Gloeocapsopsis sp. IPPAS B-1203: one gene and its partner. The main gene of each other region encodes a partner of the protein of the gene in region 2 in a complex. Links are inferred from orthologs where the notes say so. Each region holds a gene or a part of one and is shown on either strand. Other genes may lie near its edges. The genes, in order: prmC and prfA.

Region 1 (7,387 bases), on a different replicon or contig from region 2:
AATCGCGATTACCCCTTACTCATGTCATGCAGTTGTACCGAGAGGAAAACTAGTGGAAGTGTGGGAGTGTTGGCGAGTGTTCGAGTAGTAGAGAAATTACTCTCCAACCCTCCTACTCTCAATCCCAATTACCCTACCACCCTCCTACCTGACTACCCTCTGCTTGATTTGTGCTGCTCTAACAACAAGCAAATCTGATGAGCAACGGTTTGCGGATGTTCTACCATTGCCAAATGTCCGCAGTGGGGAATTTCTATCACATTATTGCCACAGGCTTGAAAGAGGGGATGAAAGCTAGCTAAATGGCGGACATACTTAGGCTCCATGATTTGATCTTTGTCACCCGTAATAAAATATACGGGTTGCTGTAATTGGGATACAACTTTTGGCAACAGGTTAATTTCTGCTTCAGTTGTCGAATCTAGTAAAGATCCTAAAGCAGCTTCAGGATGAGCAATAACAAAATCGATCAATCGTTGACGTCCCCAAGCGGGTGCGATCGCTTGAACAACATTAGCACGAGTAAACAACAAATCTAGCAAAGGCAAATAGCACAACCAACGCGGACGATATTTAATGAGTCGCGAACCCCAACTCCGAAATTGGTCAAACGCTTCTTTAAGATAAATCCCACCACCAGCGTTCACACAAATGACTCCCTTAATACGGTCTGGTAACTGCTGGGCTGCCCACAGGGCGATACTACCACCCAATGAATGACCAATTAACCAAGCACTAGTAATGTTGAGTTTTTCGAGGAGAACAACTAAGTCTTGGGCATATGCAGCAGCTGTGTAGCAAGAATAGGGAACTAAATTTGAGATATTTTCTTGAGGTGGCGATTCGCGACTAACATGATTTATTTGAGACTGACCAAAACCACGCAGATCGTAAGCAAGACACTGAAAGTCTGAGGATAATTGCTCAATAATAGGCTGCCAGTATCCACGGCTTAACAGCCAACCGTGGATAAAGACCAAAGCGTGTGAAGAACCTGCGATTGGAGTCGTTAGCTCGTAAGCGTGTGGAACTCCCAGGATTTCAATGGTTGCCATGTTTATATCCTATCCTGAACGCCCCTTACTAAACTGAAGTTTTCTATAAAAGAGTTGTAATTTCTACATAGCTTCATGCATCTCTCAAAGAAGTGAAGATGAGGTTATTAACCCTGTTTTTCTGTCCTAGATGCAGTAACTCAAAGGAAAAACAGTATGATTCCTCTCAAATACGATTCAGCTTTGTAGGGAAAAATGCTACATTTGGGAATAGCTAGTTTCTCACACAGTACCTGGCTTAATTCTGTTCAAAGCTCTCAAACACATTTAACATTTATGAGCATTAGCACTAAATGAATTCGTTTGAGAGTGCCAGATGTATGGCACAGAAAGTGTTACCTAACACAAAAAGCAGAAAAGTGTCAGACTAGTTGGTGCAACTTTAATCATACTTATTTAGCCGAACCACGCTGGCATGGGTTTTTGGAAAAGCTGGTTTAGCGGTTCTGAGTTAACCGCTGGTACCAAAACGACCGCAGATGAGGAGTACGCCATTGCAACTGCAAGTGTTGCTCCAAGTAGCGATCGCCCAGAAAAATCTGGCGAAGGCGATCGCATTATTTTTAGTAGCGAACGTGAAATTGACTTGTACGAACTTGAGGAACTTTGTGATGCGGTTGGTTGGTCGCGTCGTCCGTTGCGCAAGGTAAAAAAAGCCATGCAGCACAGTTTCTTGGTTGCCTCAATGTGGGAAGTTCGCGGTACTCAACGAAGACTGATTGGTTTTGCTCGCGCAACTTCAGATCATGCCTTTAATGCAACAATTTGGGACGTTGTTGTTCACCCATCCTTTCAAGGTAAAGGCTTGGGCAAAGCCCTGATGAAATACACGATCAAAAAACTCAGAAGTGAAGACATCAGCAACATTACATTATTTGCCGATCCTCACGTTGTGGATTTTTATCGTAGCTTAGGATTTATGTCTGATCCTGAAGGTATCAAAGGCATGTTTTGGTACCCCAGCTAAGCGTATTGAAAATTAAATCGTAAAAACTAGCCCCGCTATGCTATACTAGCTAGGGCACAACTCAAATTACGGGATGTAGCGCAGCTTGGTAGCGCGCCTGCTTTGGGAGCAGGATGTCGCAGGTTCAAATCCTGTCATCCCGATACATAACAATATCAATATAATTTCATTGAGCTTTCTTGAAAAATTGCTTACATTTCTGTCAGGCGGAACGATCTGATCGTCGGCAACGTCTGGCTTGGTTATTATCAATTACTCGCTCAATAAGCAAAGCGAGTGGCAAAGCGCTAACATAACAAAAATTACTGCAGCGCGTTTACAAACCAGATACTTTGTCATAATCTATTGGGCGATTAATGCCAGGAGCAGTTATGAAATCAATTTTTCGTTGGGGCGCAGCTTTAGGAATTCTAGGAAGCGCCATCATGGGTTCTACCCTTACAGGTAATCTACGGGCACTAGCTTTGCCGCAAGAGCAAATTTTGCAAAAATTGGGTTCTGTCCCTGTCTTCACTATCACTGACAGCCAAGGTGCTCCTCTTGTCGCAACTCCTCCTCAGAACGCACAAAATCAAAATCAACAAGCTCAAAGTCCAGTCGCTGGCGTTTTTATTAGCCAAAAAGATGCCCAAGCGTTTGTGAACAATCTTAAGAAAACAAATCCACAGCTAGGGAATACAGTAAGAGTTGTCCCTGTGCCACTAGGAGAGGTATATAAACTTGAACAAGCCAACCAAAATCAACCAAATTCATTAGATATTGCTTACATACCCGCAAAACAGCAATTTGATGCGGCTTTAACTCTTTTGCGACAAGGTGGTAGTAACTCAGAGTTACGTAAAGCATGCGAACAAAACAAAAGACAGTTAGAAGATTGTGTAGGAACTCCGCTATTCGTCGCGCGAGCCGGAAAAGAAAGGGGCTACTTGACGATGAAGATTAACCGCCCCCAAGCAAATAACCAGCAAGCAGAAGTTGAAGTTATTCCTTTCTACTTCAATAAAGAAGAATTACAAGGAATGCTCGACCGTTTTAAAAAGCAGCAACCTGAGTTAGCCTCTACGGTTGATATCCAAGTCCTCAATTTAGAAGGAATGTTAGAAATTCTGAAAACTCGCAACGACGAGGGCGTACAGCAAATTGTCCTCGTTCCACCCCAAGAGTCGATTCAGTACGTGCGATCGCTCCAACAACCTGCCGCAGGTGGTCAAAATCAAGCTCAACCCCAGCGTCCAGCACCGCAACAAGCAGCGCCCCAGCGCCGTTAATCTATGAGTCAATTGTCTTGGAAACTTTGCGAGAGCGGAGGAACCCCCGCACGCAAGTTTCCGCTGCTAACATCTGGTTTAGCGCTTTGGCAATGGCGTAGTGCTGCTCAAAAAGCAGCGCTCGCTGCTAATGTGCCTGTCACAGAAGTAGATTGGTTACTGCAAGAAGTCGCCGGATTAGATCGTCTCTCCTTACGCTTAGAATCGTTCAAAAACCTGCCACAGATTCCACTTCAATTATCACTAGAAGAGTTAGAGGATTTATGGCAACGCCGCATCAATGAACACTTACCAGTGCAATACATTACAGGAGTGACACCGTGGCGACATTTTAAGCTGGCGGTTTCCCCTGCCGTATTAATTCCCCGTCCTGAAACCGAGTACATCATTGATTTAGCTGTTGCTGCAGTGCAAAATCATGATTGCCAACTCGAATCAGGACACTGGGCGGACTTGGGAACTGGTAGTGGCGCGATCGCACTCGGACTTGCTCAAGCATTACCAAAAGCAACGATTCATGCGGTTGATTGCAGCGCAGCAGCATTAGCAGTAGCACGCCAGAATGCCCAGGCAGTTGGTCTTGCCCATCAAATTCATTTCTATCAAGGTTCTTGGTGGGAGCCTTTAGATTTTAAAGGTCAGCTGAGTGGTGTGGTGTCAAATCCACCCTATATTCCTAGTCAGCTTGTACCACAACTACAACCCGAAGTCGCACTTCACGAACCCTCGTTAGCTCTAAACGGTGGTGATGACGGCTTAGACTGCATTCGCCATTTGGTAGCAACATCTGCTGACTACCTACAACCTGGTGGTATCTGGCTAATTGAGATGATGGCAGGACAAGCTGAGGTTGTTGCTGCACTCTTGCAAAGTCACGGCAGCTACTGCGATATTGAAATTTATCCCGATCTTGCAGGTATTGAACGATTTGCTTTAGCCTACCGCAGGGGTGAGGAGTGAGGGGTGAGTCATGAGTGACTTGTGCATAAGTTTTGAGTTTTGAATGTTGAGTTTTGAGTTAAAACTTCTTCAATTAACAATTGAACTCTCATAATTCAGCACTGAAGCGAAGCGGGGAAAAGTTATGACTCAAGTTTCTATTACCGAACTCGTAGCTGGGGTACGTTCTGGTTATGTAGTTAGCTTTCCTACAGATACAGTCCCTGCCCTCGCCGCATTGCCAGAAAAGGCAGATTTAATTTTTACATTCAAGCAACGCAGTCAAGATAAACCATTAATTCTCATGGGTGCCCAGGCAAGCGATCTTTGGGGTTTTGTTGCTGAAAGCGACGGAAAAACGCAATGGCAGCAAATCGCTGACTTATACTGGCCTGGAGCATTAACGCTTGTGCTGCCTGCATCAACACGCGTACCTAAACAGGTTAATCCCACTGACCCTAGTACAATTGGATTACGAGTGCCCGCCAACGCGATCGCGCGAAGTATTTTGGCACAAACAGGTCCCTTAGCGACAACAAGCGCTAATTTATCAGGTCAGCCGCCGTTGCAAACAATGGCAGAAATTGCTGCGCAGTTTCCTGATGTCATGACGCTCTCACAATTAGACATTGCAGAAAATAGTCATATCGGTGCTCCTTCTACTGTGGCAAAATGGACAGGTAAAAGTTGGGAGATTTTGCGGCAAGGAGCGGTAGAGTTAGAAGTTTAAGCTTGTATAAAAACGAATGAGCTGGATTAATTGGGTATATCTAGCAACAGGGCTAGGGTTAGGACTGGGAAGTCACAAAGCATTTGCACAACGTGACAAAAAATCGGTTAATGAAGAGAAGTTATTGCAAACGCATCAGCAACTTCCACTCGCGACACCGACTGAATCAGTATTAAAACAACTACGGCAAACTCAGTTAGCATATCAGCTTGCTCAAGAACTTAGTCAGTTCAAAGCTGGCTTTTTAGTACGTACTGCTCACGAACTGCGATCGCCATTAAATAGTCTGATTGGATTGCACCAATTGATTTTATCTGATTTATGCGATAACCCTGCTGAAGAGCGCGAGTTTGTCGCTCAAGCCCAGCAAATGGCACTCAAACTCGTCAAGTTACTTGACGAAATTCTTGATGTTGCCCGCATTGCTAATAACAGCGACACTTTAGAAATTCAGCCATTGCAGTTAACTGCTGCGCTTCAGGAAATTGAGCATCTTACACAGACTTTAGCAGCCAATCGTAATATTAAACTTCAAATATCATCCCTTGATCCTGAAACTTATATTTTGGCAGATCCACAGTGGTTGCGCTTTGTACTGTTAAACTTAGTGGAAACTTGTATCCAAACAATGGAAGCAGGCAGCATTGTCATATCATCTCAACTCATCCCAAATGCTGAATTAGCTTATATTTCCTTCGATGTGCCATTACCAATCGACACTTGGTCTGAATCATTAGATGCAATGCACTTCGAGCAACAAATAAGCTTACAACAAGAAGAAACTCTTTCCCCTGGGTTTAAGCTACTGCTGAATCAGACAGTATTGGAACTTATGCAAGCTAGTCTCAGCTTTTTACCCGTTTCCCCTGTAACAGATATTGAGCCACTAACGCGGATTCAAATTTCTATCCCCCTGGTAATTCCTGAAGCTGAATTTCCTGAGTAGGGAAACCTAACTTTGGTTGGTTGTACAGTACCATCGTGGTATTAGAATTACACTCAAAACCAATTCGTTCGTAAAAGCTCTGCTGGTGAGTTGTCATCAAGTAAACACGTTCTACTCGATTCATGTGTGGATGAGTTAAAACACTTTCCACCAACTTACGCCCTAGCCCAGCACCTCGATAGTCAGGGTGAATCACAACATCCCAAATTGTTGCACGATAAACACCATCTGAAGTTGCTCTAGCAAAACCAATCAGTTTTTCGCCATCCCAGACACTCATCACTGGTTTACTATTACTAATGGCAATACTCAAATCTTCAAGAGTACGATCTTGTGCCCAAAAAGCTGCCACCTGAAATAAATTGTGTAGTTGGTGGAGATTAAGCGGCGATTGGCAATGACCATCTATCGAAATCGAACTATCGCAAAATTGAATGTGGCTGTAGTCCATAGTGTCCTGATTTGAGCTTCGTATATCGTAACGCTTGGTTTATACTTTGCAAAACAAAGTCGTTACTGTGTATAGCCAGTAATCCACAGTAAATTTGCCATAAAGTAAATTTTAAAACTGTTACTAATTAAACGTACTGATATTAATTGGTAATTCGTCATTAAATTAAGAATACTCATTGCCCAACCAAGAACGGAACCGGCTAAGTTGAAATATCGAAAATTGCAACGACACAAAACACAACGAGAATGCCAGCAGATTATCCTCGCGACATGATTGGTTACGGGCGCAAGCCACCACACCCCCAATGGCAAAACCAAGCACGGGTTGCCGTGCAGTTTGTGATTAACTACGAAGAAGGGGGAGAGACTTGCATCTTACACGGCGATCAAGCATCAGAAACATTCCTATCAGAAATTGTTGGCGCAGTTCCTTTAATGGGGTTGCGACACATGAATATGGAGTCAGTCTATGAGTATGGCAGTCGGGCTGGCTTCTGGCGACTGCATCGAATTTTTACTGAACGCAGAATTCCGGTTACTGTCTATGGAATTGCTATGGCACTAGAGCGCAACCCAGAAGCAGTTGCAGCTATGCGCGAAGCTGATTGGGAAATTGCCAGTCATGGCTGGCGTTGGATTGATTATAAGTATTTTGGTGAAGCAGAAGAACGCGAACATCTACACAAAGCGATCGCTATTCACACACAAGTGACAGGTAGTCGTCCTCTAGGTTGGTACACTGGTCGCACGAGTGCTCATACACGCCGATTGGTGGTAGAAGAAGGTGGCTTTCTCTACGACTCAGACAGCTATGCAGATGACTTGCCTTACTGGATACAAGACTATGGCAAACCTCATCTTGTCATTCCATACACCTTGGATAATAATGATATGCGCTTCGCCACAACTCAAGGTTTTAACTCAGGCGATCAGTTTTTTGCCTATCTCCGCGATGCCTTTGATGTTTTGTATGCCGAAGGCGAAACTGCACCCAAAATGATGAATGTAGGATTACATTGCCGCTTAGCA
Region 2 (7,288 bases):
AATAGTTGGAGCAATATCACACAAACGACCACCGCTACGCAAACTGACGTCTCCACCATACCCTGGTATTTTAGCTCGTTCGCCTTCAATTAAGATCAGCGGTACGGGGTTAGTTGTATGCGCCGTCCAAGGATTGCCTTGTGGATCTCGCATATATTCAGCATTGCCATGATCTGCTGTGACAATAGCAGTGCCACCTGCTTGACTGATACTTTCTAGCAAACGTCCTAAACAAGTATCAACTGTTTCTAGTGCTTGGACGGTTGCTTCTATTTGTCCTGTGTGTCCCACCATGTCAGGATTAGCGTAATTGATCACCACCAAGGAGTAAATACCTTGTTTAATTGCATTAGTAGCAACATCAGTCACAGCTTCAGCTGACATACTCGGAGCGCGATCGTAAGTTGCTACCATCGGACTCATGACAAGTTCTCGCTCTTCGCCTGCAAATGGTTCTTCTAAACCACCGTTGAAGAAGTAGGTAACGTGGGCATACTTTTCGGTTTCTGCTGTGCGAAATTGTTTAAGCCCATGTTCAGAGATTACTTGCCCTAAGATATTGTTCAAGTTTTGTGGTGTAAAAGCAACCGCTACTGATAGCTCAGGATCGTACTGCGTAAATGTGACAAAGGATAAAGGTTTAATCTTCTCTTTGCGCTCAAAGCCATCGAATTCTGGCGCAACAAAGGCTTGGGTAAGTTGTCTTGCTCGATCTGGACGAAAATTGAAGAAGATAACTCCATCACCTGATGCTACCGCTCCTGATGCTACACGATGAGGAACGACAAACTCATCGGTGACTCCGGCATCGTAGGAAGCTTGTAAAATTTCAAGAGCAGAGCGACCATCTCCTTCTCCATCTTGAGCCATCACATCGTAGGCAAGTTTAACTCGATCCCAACGGCGATCGCGATCCATTGCGTAATATCGTCCGCTAATTGTGACAATTTCCCCGATACCAATCCTTGCGGTATAGTCTTGAATCAACTGAATGATACCAACACCCTCTGTGGGCATTGTATCGCGACCATCTGTAATTGCATGAATACATACTTGAGTCATGCCTTGGGCTTTAGCAAAGTCAAGCAATCCTAACAAATGGTTAACGTGAGAATGAACACCACCTTCTGAGCAAAGACCAATCAAATGCAACTTGCCATTACGCTCGCGAACATCTTGACACACTTGTAATAGCGCTGCGTTTTGATGGATTGATCCATCTTCTACTGCATCAGAAATTCGTACTAATTCTTGTGGTACAACGCGCCCTGCACCGATATTAAGATGCCCTACTTCAGAGTTTCCCATCTGACCTTCTGGCAAACCTACTGCCTTACCTGAAGTTTTGATAAGAGTTCGAGGATATGTGTGCCAGAGGCTATCCATTACTGGGACTTTAGCCGCAGCGATCGCGTTACCGTCTGCTTCTTCTCGATAGCCCCACCCGTCTAAAATGACTAGCACCACGGGAGCAACAGGTGCTTGGGTCATAATTTTGTTGCCCTTTACTTTAAATAACTCACCGCAATGATACCATTGCTACTTGCTACTGCAAGTATATTTTTGCCTATTCTTGCAATTATCAGATATTTTTGCCACTTTGGTGACTTTTTAAAGTGGGGATCGCTGTTTGTGTCAAGATTCTCAGTTTTTTTGGATTTAACATTAAAATCCTTGTGCTTTTCTTTGATCCCCGTAGAGAAAGCATTTATGATTTCCGTTTGGTAGTTGCTTTAGCTGCTTTCTTGGCAGCTTTTTCAGCAGCGATCGCCGCTAACCGTGCTTGTTCTTTTTCAGCAGCTATTTTCTCCAAATAATAGTGATAATCTCCGTTATACAGCCGAAATTCTCCATCGCGAATCTCAACTATTTTGTTTGCTACCTGAGAAATAAAATAGCGATCGTGGGAAACGATAATTACTGTTCCATCATAGTGTTGAATTGCTTCTTCAAGCATTTCTTTAGCAGGAATATCCAAATGATTCGTCGGTTCATCTAAAATCAGTAAATTAGCTGGACATAAAAGCATCTTTGCTAAAGCTAGTCGTGCTTTTTCTCCTCCGCTCAAGGCAGCAACTTGCTTAAATACTGTGTCACCACTAAATAAAAAGCGCCCTAGCAGCGTCCGGACTTCCTCGTTTTTCCAATCTGGGACTTCATCGTGAATTGTTTCCATCACAGTTTTATGAAGTTCCAACGCCTCCGCCTGATTTTGCTCAAAATAACCAGGAATTACGTTATGATTTCCTAACTTAACGATGCCTTCAGAAGGTGGCTCTAACTCCATCATTAAGCGTAGGAGAGTAGATTTACCTGCACCATTTGGACCAAGAAAGGCAATGCGATCGCCGCGCTCGATTAACAGATTCGCGCCTAAAAAGAGAATCTTCTCTGCATAAATATGTACCAAGTCCTTGATCAATACAACTTCTCTACCACTACGAGGTGCAGGTGGAAAGCGAAAGTGAAGACTTCTTAAACTTGCTACTGGTGCTTCAATTCGCTCAATTTTTTCAAGTTGTTTTTCGCGGCTTTTCGCTTGAGTACTGCGTGTTGCGCTGGCACGAAAGCGATCAACAAACGTTTGTTGCTTTTCTAAATCCTTTTGCTGACGTTCGTAAGCACTCATTTGTGCAACTTGTGCTTCTGCTTTTTGCTGTAAGTAGGCAGAATAGTTACCTAAATAAGTCGTGGAAACGCCGCGTTCAGTTTCGACAATTTGCGTACACAGCCGATCGAGAAACTCGCGGTCGTGGGAAACGATCACCATCGGAGTGGTCAAGTTTTTTAAGTAGTTTTCTAGCCACTCAATAGTTTCTAAGTCAAGATGGTTTGTTGGTTCGTCTAGCAGCAATAAGTCTGGTTTTTGCAGGAGAATCTTGCCTAAACTCATCCGCATCTGCCAACCGCCACTAAAAGAACTGACTAAGCGATCGCCGTCAGTTGGCTCAAAACCCATTTCTGGTAAAATTTTCTCGATTTGTGCTTCGAGTCCGTATCCATCTAATGCTTCAAAGGTACGTTGCAGGCGATCAAGTTTATGAATTAAGCGATCTAATTCTTCAGGCGTCGCAGTTTCCATATCGCGCTGTACCTGTGCAAGCAATTGTTGCACCTCATTAGCTTGCTTGAATACTGTCCAAAATTCTTCGCGGACTGTGCGCCCAGGATCGACCTCAAATTCTTGCGTCAAATAAGCAACGTGTAGACTAGCTGGACGGATAACCTCTCCTGATGTTGGTTCAATTTCTCCAGCAATAATTTTTAGTTGAGTGGATTTCCCTGCACCATTCACTCCAACTAAACCAATGCGATCGCCACTTTTGACTTCCCAGTTAACATCCTTGAGAACTTCGCCAGTGGGGTAGATTTTACTGATATGTTCTAGTCGCAGCATTCAAAGTCTCCACGCGCAAAAAGGCGATCGCTATTCGTCGCCTCCAATCTTAACAAAATTTAATTCCAAATTTCGGCTGTTGGTGACTCTTTACATTTTGCTCGAAAAACCGATTGTTCTCAGTCATAGCATTATTCGGCTGCGACTGCGATCGCCTGCGTATTTACTATTTCAAAATTGATTATCACCTTGATATATTTTATAAGTTTAATATGGTGAGTTAAATCTCTCAATAAGCATTTCTTTATATAGCTTTATCTTCATTTATTCCTCAACATTTTACGTATTACGTACAACGCAATACATTAAAATTCAATTAAATCAAGATAAACAGTATTCAATTAAGTTATAAAAATCAATTAATTTTGTTGTTATTTTTAAAGTTTATTTTATTTATTTTACAACTAACAAATAAATGCCCTGCCCAGGGATTGTGGTGCGATCAAAACACCGTTTATTTATAGCTTTAGTACTTGATTATCATTCTCAAAAAATAAGTTTGTGGTTCAAGTACGAACAACAAAAACTGACGAGGAAACTCAAATGGCGCTCAAGTTTTTAAAATTGGTGCTGAGTGCAACACTTCTCCCATTATTAATTCAACCTGCTTTTGCTCATAGTATTTGGATTGATAGAGAAGAAAAACCAGGAGAATTAAAGATTTTATACGGTCATCCAGAACTTAACGAAGCAGACCCGTATGATTCAATTAAGTTTCAAAGTGCCAGAGCTTACGATGAAGCAGTACATCCTGTTCAGCTTTCGGTGCAGCGCAGATATAATGGTGTGACTTTAGTTCCACAACGTAAGATTGTTGCTTTAACTGCTCGCCATAATAATGGCTACTTCGTTGTTAGAGACAATAACTATATCAATGTTTTTCGCCCTGATGCGCTAGCGGCTAACAACGAACAAACCAATGTTGTTCATACTTACAAGTATGCAAAAGCCTTTTATGAATCATCAGGATTAGTTTCGTTGTGGTTCGGTTTACCTTTAGAAATCATTCCACAGCAAGACCCCTTTACAGTTGGCGCAGGAGGAACTTTAAAAGTTCTTGTATTGTACAGAGGTAAACCCCAGCAGGGAGCTACTGTGGAATATAGAGGCAAAATGTTAACAACAAATGGAAATGGATTTGCGTTTGTAACACTCGGGCAAGGATCATTTCATGTCATTGAGTCAGAGTATAGTGTACCTTCGCAAGATCCCGCTGCTGATGAAATTGGTCATGCTAGCAGTTTAACAATTGATAAAAGAGGATTCTAGAAGTTAGACAAGTAGGGTTTGGCATTGCTAAACCCTAGCTTTAGATATGATCTATGGATGAAATAATTATTGTTGAATACGATCCCCGTTGGTCGCAGCAGTTTGAAGAGGAAGCCACAACGATTTGGCAAGTACTGGGAGAATTAGTTACACAAATTGAACACTTTGGCAGCACTGCAGTTCCTGGCTTAGCCGCGAAACCAATTCTTGATCTTTTGGTTGGCGTGCATTCTTTAGAAGAAGCTAAACGTCACGTTTCACTATTAGAAGCACTGAAATACGTTTACTGGCAAGAAGATCCCCATCGCGACGAGCGAATGTTCTTAGTTAAAGGAATGCCACCTTATGGTTTGCAGCGCACTCACCACCTACATATAGTTCAGGCAGATAGTACTTTATGGGAACGTGTGTTATTTCGCGATTATTTGCGATCGCATCCCGAAGAAGTACAATATTACACCGCTCTGAAACGTCAATTAGCCGAACGTTTCAAAACCGATCGCGAAGCTTATACTAATGCCAAGACTGACTATATTCAAGCTATCATGGCAAAAGCACGCCACCACAATAATAAAAACTAATAAGCGAACTAGCTAGATTGTTACTTAAAACACACTTGCTCTACAAAATTCATGCATTAGCCACTATTTACAATCACTTCACCTTAACTAGGAAGCTGTACCCGAAGTAGCTAATTCTGCCAAACGTTCTTGCTGATCTTGAGAAATACAAGCCTGAATGGCTGGCTCTAAATCTCCTTCTAAAAATGGACTTAAAGAGAAATTTTGCCCTAAGCGGTGATCGGTAACGCGGTTATCTTTGTAGTTGTACGTACGAATTTTTTCCGAACGCGATCCTGTACCAACTTGCGATCGCCGCATCGAAGTCACAGATTCTTGTTGTTCGCGTAACTTCATTTCATACAGCTTTGCCCGCAAGATTTGCATGGCGCGTTCTTTATTTTGCAACTGGCTGCGTTCTTCGGTACAAAAAATTCTAATTCCGGTGGGTTTGTGGTACAAGTCAGCCGCTGTTTCTACCTTGTTGACATTTTGTCCACCCGCACCACCCGAACGCGCTGTTGACATTTCAATATCTTTCGGGTCGATTTCAATTTCGACATCATCAACTTCTGGCATCACTGCTACAGTAGCTGTTGATGTATGGACTCGTCCGCCTGCTTCAGTAACAGGAACTCGTTGGACGCGATGAACTCCTGCTTCAAACTTTAGCTTGCTATAAACTTGATCGCCTTGAATTTCTAAAATGGCTTCTTTGAAGCCGCCCATTTCTGCTAGCGATTCACTCACGAGCTTAACTTTCCACCCTTGGCTTTCAGCATAGCGCGAGTACATTCGTACTAAATCACCTGCCCAAATACTTGCTTCATCACCACCAGTTCCCGCCCGAATTTCGAGCATAATGTTCTTTTCATCATTAGGATCGCGTGGTAGTAGCAAGATTTTCAAGCGAACTTCTAACTGCTCTAGTTGTTCTTCTAGTTCTGCGACTTCTAAAGCTGCCATTTCTTGTAGCTCTGAGTCACCATTTGCTTCTTTCATGACTTCCCTGGCTCCCACTAATTCATCTTGAGTAGTTTTCCAGGTTTCATAAGTAGTTACGACTTCTTCTAAGGAAGAACGTGCCTTAGCGATCTTTTGATATTCACTAGGATCTCTAGCAATATCGGGATCAGCCAGGCGGCGAGTGAGTTCGTTAAAAGTTTGTTCGACAGATTTGAGTTTGTTTAGCAGGTAAGTTTCAGGCATAAAGTGCGATCGCTCAAGCAAGATAGTAGAAGTTCACAAAAGCAGTCTTCGGTTCAACTATCTAACCCAGCTACTTCTTGTCGTCGCCTGTAGATTGCTCAGCGTCCATCATGCCATACTTGCGTAAGAAGCGTTCTACTCGACCTTCGGTATCGATTAATTTTTGCGTACCTGTATAGAATGGATGATTTCCTGACCACACATCAACGTGCAGTTCTGGTTTAGTCGAACCTACTGTAGCAACTAGTTTCCCATCACAGTAAACTTTTGCCTCTGGATACCATTGAGGATGAAGATCAGATTTTGCCATGATATATGTTTTTGTATGTTTATCTCTATTGTAACTTTTAGACTTCAGCGCTCAACATACCTTCAGAACACTAAAATCTAAAAGCTGTGAACTTTTATCGTTTGGAGAACTGAGGCGCTTTCCGTGCTTTATGTAAGCCGTATTTTTTCCGCTCTTTTGCTCTGGGGTCGCGTGTTAGGTAGCCTTCAGATTTCAATGGCGAGCGGTTTTCTGGGTCGAGCTGACACAGTGCGCGGGCGACTCCTAAACGAATTGAATCAGATTGTCCGGTTAATCCGCCTCCATGAGCAGTGACTAAAATGTTGTACTCGCTTTCTAACCCTAAGGTTTCTAGTGGAGCTTTAGCGACTGAGAGGTAATTAGGATTAAATTGAAAATACAGATCTCCTGGTTTACCATTGACGATCATTTGTCCATCGCCAGGAACTAAGCGCACTCTCGCTACGGAAGATTTACGGCGACCAGTTCCTCTATACATTACGCGATCGCTAGTAGTCGTATCTATTGCTTGCATTATTGCTCTCCTGGAATTGTCTGAATTTT

What was found.
Region 1: the proteins of prfA (region 2) and prmC are in contact, whole or in part, in a crystal structure (PDB 2B3T), measured with the Escherichia coli proteins. The link is inferred for Gloeocapsopsis sp. IPPAS B-1203 from one-to-one orthologs.

What each region holds. Positions count from the first base shown.
Region 1 is NZ_PEIG01000002.1:83,685-91,071, forward strand. The notes cover bases 2,290-5,271. They hold prmC (peptide chain release factor N(5)-glutamine methyltransferase), read left to right. Parts: upstream 2,290-3,293; coding sequence 3,294-4,250; downstream 4,251-5,271. Other genes in these bases: CSQ79_RS03680 (Tic22 family protein), read left to right, coding at 2,394-3,290; CSQ79_RS03690 (L-threonylcarbamoyladenylate synthase), read left to right, coding at 4,375-4,959; CSQ79_RS03695 (sensor histidine kinase), read left to right, coding at 4,976-5,271. Also shown: tRNA (adenosine(37)-N6)-threonylcarbamoyltransferase complex transferase subunit TsaD, read left to right, coding at 1-53; CSQ79_RS03665 (alpha/beta fold hydrolase), read right to left, coding at 153-1,055; CSQ79_RS03670 (GNAT family N-acetyltransferase), read left to right, coding at 1,471-2,022; more of CSQ79_RS03695, read left to right, coding at 5,272-5,905; CSQ79_RS03700 (GNAT family N-acetyltransferase), read right to left, coding at 5,865-6,356; allantoinase PuuE, read left to right, coding at 6,605-7,387. UniProt on the Escherichia coli protein: Methylates the class 1 translation termination release factors RF1/PrfA and RF2/PrfB on the glutamine residue of the universally conserved GGQ motif, i.e. on 'Gln-235' in RF1 and on 'Gln-252' in RF2.
Region 2 is NZ_PEIG01000006.1:37,627-44,914, reverse strand. What follows is about bases 4,386-7,268. They hold prfA (peptide chain release factor 1), read right to left. Parts: upstream 6,436-7,268; coding sequence 5,335-6,435; downstream 4,386-5,334. Other genes in these bases: rplM (50S ribosomal protein L13), read right to left, coding at 7,259-7,268; rpsI (30S ribosomal protein S9), read right to left, coding at 6,840-7,259; rpmE (50S ribosomal protein L31), read right to left, coding at 6,506-6,745; CSQ79_RS11990 (GrpB family protein), read left to right, coding at 4,720-5,247; CSQ79_RS11995 (DUF4198 domain-containing protein), read left to right, coding at 4,386-4,666. Also shown: gpmI (2,3-bisphosphoglycerate-independent phosphoglycerate mutase), read right to left, coding at 1-1,491; CSQ79_RS12000 (ABC-F family ATP-binding cassette domain-containing protein), read right to left, coding at 1,709-3,397; more of CSQ79_RS11995, read left to right, coding at 3,899-4,385; more of rplM, read right to left, coding at 7,269-7,288. UniProt on the Escherichia coli protein: Peptide chain release factor 1 directs the termination of translation in response to the peptide chain termination codons UAG and UAA.